DNA from 2 places in the Gottfriedia sp. NPDC056225 genome. Region 2 is predicted to be linked to the other one. Evidence: a T-box and tRNA genes for the amino acid it is inferred to sense, from the RefSeq annotation. Region 2 holds a T-box; the other holds one or more tRNA genes.
What was found. A T-box is a leader RNA that pairs with one kind of tRNA and senses whether it is charged. The one in region 2 lies ahead of pheS (phenylalanine--tRNA ligase subunit alpha), so its partner is inferred to be a tRNA-Phe.
Positions count from the first base shown of each region.

Region 1: it encodes a tRNA-Phe, which carries the amino acid that the T-box ahead of pheS (phenylalanine--tRNA ligase subunit alpha) is inferred to sense. The anticodon was not compared.

Region 1 covers NZ_JBHJTJ010000005.1:476-3,857, reverse strand. The annotation lists gene ACFCYN_RS05470 (bifunctional transcriptional activator/DNA repair enzyme AdaA) at 1-463, opposite strand, end outside; tRNA gene ACFCYN_RS05465 (tRNA-Glu) at 1,561-1,632, opposite strand; tRNA gene ACFCYN_RS05460 (tRNA-Ser) at 1,644-1,734, opposite strand; tRNA gene ACFCYN_RS05455 (tRNA-Asn) at 1,742-1,816, opposite strand; tRNA gene ACFCYN_RS05450 (tRNA-Ile) at 1,837-1,913, opposite strand; tRNA gene ACFCYN_RS05445 (tRNA-Gly) at 1,931-2,001, opposite strand; tRNA gene ACFCYN_RS05440 (tRNA-His) at 2,008-2,083, opposite strand; tRNA gene ACFCYN_RS05435 (tRNA-Thr) at 2,093-2,165, opposite strand; tRNA gene ACFCYN_RS05430 (tRNA-Phe) at 2,227-2,302, opposite strand; tRNA gene ACFCYN_RS05425 (tRNA-Asp) at 2,311-2,386, opposite strand; tRNA gene ACFCYN_RS05420 (tRNA-Met) at 2,390-2,466, opposite strand; tRNA gene ACFCYN_RS05415 (tRNA-Ser) at 2,663-2,755, opposite strand; tRNA gene ACFCYN_RS05410 (tRNA-Ile) at 2,765-2,841, opposite strand; tRNA gene ACFCYN_RS05405 (tRNA-Met) at 2,855-2,928, opposite strand; tRNA gene ACFCYN_RS05400 (tRNA-Ala) at 2,955-3,027, opposite strand; tRNA gene ACFCYN_RS05395 (tRNA-Pro) at 3,038-3,114, opposite strand; tRNA gene ACFCYN_RS05390 (tRNA-Arg) at 3,139-3,215, opposite strand; tRNA gene ACFCYN_RS05385 (tRNA-Leu) at 3,226-3,312, opposite strand; tRNA gene ACFCYN_RS05380 (tRNA-Gly) at 3,321-3,382, opposite strand, start outside.
Region 2 covers NZ_JBHJTJ010000010.1:42,230-45,611, reverse strand. The annotation lists gene ACFCYN_RS09235 (glycine betaine ABC transporter substrate-binding protein) at 1-110, shown strand, start outside; gene sspI (small acid-soluble spore protein SspI) at 177-386, opposite strand; gene ACFCYN_RS09225 (TrmH family RNA methyltransferase) at 491-1,240, shown strand; T-box leader at 1,366-1,612, shown strand; gene pheS (phenylalanine--tRNA ligase subunit alpha) at 1,676-2,710, shown strand; gene pheT (phenylalanine--tRNA ligase subunit beta) at 2,728-3,382, shown strand, end outside.

The sequences.
Region 1 (3,382 bases), on a different contig from region 2:
GATTATGTGCTATTTCTGTTATCGTTTCATCAGTCTCTCTTAGCAATCTCGCAGCCTCATTCATTTTCAACTTAGTTGCATATTCTAGCGGAGAGAAACCTGTAGACTTTTTAAATAATCTCTGTAAGTGAAATTTACTTACTCCTACTTCAATTGCTAACCGATCTAAAGATAAACTACTTCGATACTCTTTTTCAATAAAGCGTTTGGCTGAAAAAATTATATCCTCCTCACTTGTGTGAAGTAAGTCAGGTTGACATCTTTTGCATGGACGATAACCATCATTTATTGCTAATGAAAGTGATGGATAAAACGATACATTTTCTATTAAAGGGGTTCTTGACTTACACGAAGGCTTACAACAGATTCCAGTAGACTTTACTGCATAAATAAAAACGCCATCATAGTTTTCATCACATTCCTCAACTGCAGTCCACATAACTTGATTATTTAATCCGTTCATTCGATCACTCACCTCATCTTTAGCTATTCACATTTTAGCATCAAGATCCTTCGCTAGCTTTCAATTTCTTGCTTTCTAATTTCAGATTAAATATTAAGGGTAAGTATAAAGAAGGAATGACTTTAAATATAGTCTATCTCCTAACAATTCTCTCAAATTGAAAATCTTTTCTATTTTTCCGTTAAAGTATTTAAAGATATTCATCATTTCATAAACAAATTATAGAAGTAAAAACAGTTGTTGAAGATTCCATAATAGTAATAATATTTATGAATAATACTGATATTGCAATTAAGTGCTAGGATATAATCGTGTTGGAGTTTAAACTAAGTGATACGGCTATTAGTTTTAAAGTGAGAAATATGTATGTAACCCGAATGAAGTTCAAAGGAAGAGTGCAGGTTTACACCATGGAGAGCTACTTCTGAAATGCGTTGTTTCTATTACTATATTTGTAAAAGAGATTGAAAATATTTTGCACGTATGTGGAAATATTTATTTGTTTGTTAGTATCTATAAACACAAATTATCTTTTCTAATTATAGATGTGATTAATTGATTTTATTAAAGAACTAGGGGATGAATTCGATTGGGACAATAATACTGAGTTGAATGAAGGATTAGTAACGAATGCCCTTTTAGATGATGAAATTAAAGCGTTTAAAAAAGCAGAAGAATAATCAGACTATTTTATAAAGTGAATATTCTTGGCTTTTATATTAATAATTAGGTTCGTCCATTTTTTTTTCAAAAAGCATTTTATTTGAGAAGTTCACATTAAAACATTTTCATTATTTGGGAATATTACGTTTAACGTTACCTATTCGGAGTTTAAGATGGATGCTCTATATAAATAGCTCTAGAAGGCATCTATTTGTCCAGTTATACTACTGAAAACCACCATTAAATAAGATCCGGTGATATGATTTGCTGCGAGGCGTTATTGGATTCGACTGTTTATATAAATCGAACGGAGTTATCACTGCTACAGTGATGATAGAGGAAATCTTTCTCATATTGTTGTTTGAGTCCCTAATTATAAAGACAAATAAAAAGCTCAGTTACCTGTGTTATCACAAATAACTGAGCTTTAGTTATGACCCGTACGGGACTCGAACCCGTGTTACCGCCGTGAAAGGGCGGTGTCTTAACCGCTTGACCAACGGGCCAAAAAAAAATATGGCAGAGAAGAAGGGATTCGAACCCTCGCACCGGTTACCCGATCTACACCCTTAGCAGGGGCGCCCCTTGAGCCACTTGGGTACTTCTCTATCATAATGGCTCCGCAGGTAGGATTCGAACCTACGACCACTCGGTTAACAGCCGAGTGCTCTACCACTGAGCTACTGCGGAAAAATTAATTATAAATTTAATGGTGGGCCTAAATGGACTCGAACCATCGACCTCACGCTTATCAGGCGTGCGCTCTAACCAGCTGAGCTATAGGCCCATTAAATTTTATAAAAAAGCGGGTGATGGGAATCGAACCCACGACCGAAGCTTGGAAGGCTTCTATTTTACCATTAAACTACACCCGCATAATATGGGGCGACCGATGGGAATCGAACCCACGAGTGTCGGAACCACAATCCGATGCGTTAACCACTTCGCCACGACCGCCATAAAGAGTGCCGACTAAAGGACTTGAACCCTCAACCTACTGATTACAAGTCAGTTGCTCTACCAATTGAGCTAAGTCGGCTTAATTAAATTATTTATCTTAAATATTGTACGTTTCCATAACTAGTTCAACTTATTTAAGATGGTGGCTCGGGACGGAATCGAACCGCCGACACGAGGATTTTCAGTCCTCTGCTCTACCGACTGAGCTACCGAGCCATCTTAAATGGCGGTCCCGACCGGGATCGAACCGGCGATCTCCTGCGTGACAGGCAGGCATGTTAACCGCTACACCACGGGACCATTTGGTTGCGGGGACAGGATTTGAACCTGCGACCTTCGGGTTATGAGCCCGACGAGCTACCAGACTGCTCCACCCCGCGATAATGTGGATACTATTTTAATTAGATCCATGAAGTTTATTTCTTTAAGACCATCCCAATCTCAGGATGTTTATGCAAGTAGCGGCTCGATTGGTATGCTGAAGTAATTCCTTCGAAGCATATTCGTTCGTGCTCCACCCCGCGATAATGTGAATCCTAACTAAGTTAGATTCATTAATATGAGATTTAATAAAAATGGAGGAGTAAGAGGGATTCGAACCCCCGCGGGCTGTTACACCCCTGTCGGTTTTCAAGACCGATCCCTTCAGCCAGACTTGGGTATTACTCCATTGATAAGTGGTGGACCTTGTAGGACTCGAACCTACGACCGGACGGTTATGAGCCGTCTGCTCTAACCAGCTGAGCTAAAGGTCCTAAAAAAAATAAGTAGCGGCGGAGGGAGTCGAACCCACGACCTCACGGGTATGAACCGTACGCTCTAGCCAGCTGAGCTACACCGCCATAATAATTCATTTAAGTTTTCTAAGTGGAGCCTAGCGGGATCGAACCGCTGACCTCCTGCGTGCAAGGCAGGCGCTCTCCCAGCTGAGCTAAGGCCCCATGTTTTAAATGGTCGGGAAGACAGGATTTGAACCTGCGACCCCCTGGTCCCAAACCAGGTGCTCTACCAAGCTGAGCCACTTCCCGTTTAGAATTACAGGTGATACAATATGGCGCGCCCGAAAGGACTCGAACCCATAACCTTTTGATCCGTAGTCAAACGCTCTATCCAATTGAGCTACGGGCGCATATTATAAATGGTACCGAGGGCCGGACTCGAACCGGCACGGGGTCAACCCCCGCAGGATTTTAAGTCCTGTGTGTCTGCCATTCCACCACCCCGGCAGCATATGTGGAGCGGAAGACGGGGCTCGAACCCGCGACCCCAACCTTGGCAAGGTTGTATTCTACCACT
Region 2 (3,382 bases):
AACAATTGGTTGACTTGGGACCGAATTTAAAAGGGACAAAATTAGGCTTAGTCGTACCAGAATATATGAAGATTAATTCAATAGATGATTTGAAAGGTAAAACGAAGTAAAATCATACTAAAAAAATGAAGAGGACTAACTTTGGTTAGTCCTTTTCTATGTTTTTACAGATTAAATTATTGACTTACTCCATTTTCTAATACTGAGAGAAGATCATGCTTTTGGTCTTCAGTAGCGTGACTCCAAAAAACTTCGAGAAGTACACCTAAACCTGGCAATACTTTTTCCTCACCACTTTGAATAGCATCTACAATTGTTGCTTCTAATTGATCACTTTTATTACCTGAAATATTGTGAAGAACTGCACCGCGAATATTAAAATTCATTTTGAATTCTCCTTTCATATTAAGCTTTATGTAGTATTTGTAAACGGAAACGATTTTATGTATGATAAACGATATGATACACGATGAAAGGTAAAGGAAATTTTATGAAACAAATTGATTCCATTCAAAATAATTCTGTAAAGGCTTGGAAAAAACTACATACAAAAAAAGGAAGAGATAAGGCTAAACAATATATCGTTGAAGGTTTTCATTTAGTGGAGGAAGCAATAAAGCAGGATGCACCGATTCTTCATTTATTAATCAGTGAAGAAATTGATCTGCCTTCTAATTTTTCAACAGGGTCAATGGATATTACGTATATATCTAAAGAGGTTTGTAAGGAATTAAGTGAAACAGAAACGACGCAAGGCATTTTTGCAATTATTGAATTTTCATTTGTGAGAATTGATTTTGAGAAAGTGTCAAAATTATTATTAATTGATGAGGTTCAAGATCCAGGTAATGTTGGAACGATGATTCGAACTGCGGATGCTGCTGGATTTGATGGCGTTATATTAGGTTCAGGTACAAGTGATCTATATAATGCTAAAACGATTCGATCAACCCAAGGATCAATATTCCATTTACCGATTTTACGAGGAGATTTAACCGAAGTAGTTTCAAATTTGAAAGAAAAGGGAATAACTGTTTATGGAACTTCTCTTCAAAATGCAAAACCATTTAATGAAGTAAAAACTTCAAATCGTTTTGCCATTATTGTAGGAAATGAAGGGAAAGGTGTAAATTCAACCTTACTTTCATTAACGGATGAAAATCTATATATACCTATTTATGGTAAAGCTGAATCGTTAAATGTTGGTATTGCAGCAGGAATTCTAATGTATAGCTTGTGAGGCCGGAAAGACGCGAGATAAAAAGGGCGATTCCACTAATTATTGAATTTTCATAGTTCTTACTCAAATGAGTAGTTGCATAAATGAAAAAAAATCAATATAATTAATTAAGAAAAATTTAATACATAAAAGCTTTGACAGAGAAGAGTAAATTTGAATCTCTATTTCAGGGAAAAAGTGTCGTAGACTGTGAGCACTTTTATAGTAGACCAAATTGAATTCACCTCTTGAGCTAGCGCCGGGACCATTTTGAATGTAAAGGCGACTCGGTCTATCTAAGTAGATCGTTAAATGAATGAAGTGAGCAGTTAGTTTGTGTTTGAATAATAACTGTTAATTAGGGTGGTACCGCGATCAATCCTCGTCCCTTTTTTGGGAGCGAGGTTTTTTTATGTTTAAAAATATAAAATTTGAATTTGAATAGGAGGATTATTCATGCAAGAGCGTTTAGTTTCTTTACAAGCAGATGCGATTAAGCAAATAGAAGAAGCAAAAGATTTAAAAGCATTAAATGAAGTGAGAATTGCCTATCTTGGAAAAAAAGGTCCGATTACTGAGGCAATGAAAGCAATGAAGGATTTATCTCCTGAAGAGCGCCCAAAAATGGGAGCTGTTGCTAATGAAGTACGTGCAGCTATTCAAGAGAAACTTGAAGCAAAACAAGTTGTCTTAGAACAAAATGCAATCAATGAAAAGTTAGAAAGCGAATCAATTGACGTAACACTTCCTGGAAGACCAGTTCATGCAGGTGGCGCACATCCACTTAGAGCGGTTATTCAAGAAATTGAAGATTTATTTATTGGAATGGGATACGAAATTGCAGAGGGTCCAGAAGTTGAAAAGGACTATTATAATTTCGAAGCATTAAATTTACCTAAAGGTCACCCAGCACGTGATATGCAGGATTCTTTCTATATTTCAGAAGAAACATTAATGAGAACTCATACTTCACCTGTTCAAGCAAGAACAATGGAAGCAAATACCGAAAAAGGACCAATCAAAATTATTTGTCCAGGTAAAGTTTATCGCCGTGATGACGACGATGCTACACATTCTCATCAATTTATGCAAATTGAAGGTCTTGTAATTGGCGAAAACATTTCAATGAGTGACTTAAAAGGTACTTTACAACTTTTTGCGAAAAAAATGTTTGGTGAAGATCGTGAAATTCGCTTACGTCCAAGTTTCTTCCCATTCACTGAGCCTTCAGTAGAGATGGATATTTCTTGTATGAAATGTGGCGGAAAAGGTTGTAACATGTGTAAGCAAACTGGATGGATTGAAATTTTAGGTGCAGGTATGGTACATCCAAACGTACTTGAGATGGCTGGATATAATCCAAAAGAAGTTCAAGGATTTGCATTCGGAATGGGTCCAGAACGTATTGCATTATTGAAATATGGTATTGATGATATTCGTCATTTCTATACGAACGATATAAGATTCTTAAAGCAATTCCAACAAATGTAAGGTAGGAGGGGAAAAACATGTTTGTATCGACTAAATGGTTACAAGAATACGTTGATTTAAGTGGTGTTACACCAGACGAACTTGCTAAGTTAATTACAAAAGCAGGTATTGAAGTTGAAGGAGTTAATATTCTTTCTGAAGGAATTAAAAATGTTGTTGTAGGTTATGTAATGGAACGTGAACAACATCCAGAGGCTGATAAATTATCAAAATGTACTGTTGATGTTGGAGAAGAGCAACCAGTCCAAATTATTTGTGGTGCACCGAATGTTGCAAAAGGTCAAAAAGTAATCGTTGCAAAAGTAGGCGCAGTTTTACCTGGTAATTTTAAAATTAAAAAAGCAAAATTACGTGGTGAAGTTTCAGAAGGTATGATTTGTTCTCTTCAAGAGTTAGGAATTGAAGGGAAGGTAGTTGCAAAAGAATTCTCAAACGGAATCTTTGTTTTACCAAGCGATGCTGAAGTAGGTGCTGATGCATTAGAAGTACTTTACCGTGATGATGCAGTATTAGAACTTGGATTAACACCAAATCGTGCAGATTGCTTAAATATGATTGGTGTAGCATACGAAGTTGCAGCGATTTTAGACCGTGATGTGAAACTTCCATCAATTTGTGCTGACTCAGCTGCAAATGCTGATTATGTTTCCGTTACAATTGAAGCGAAAGAAG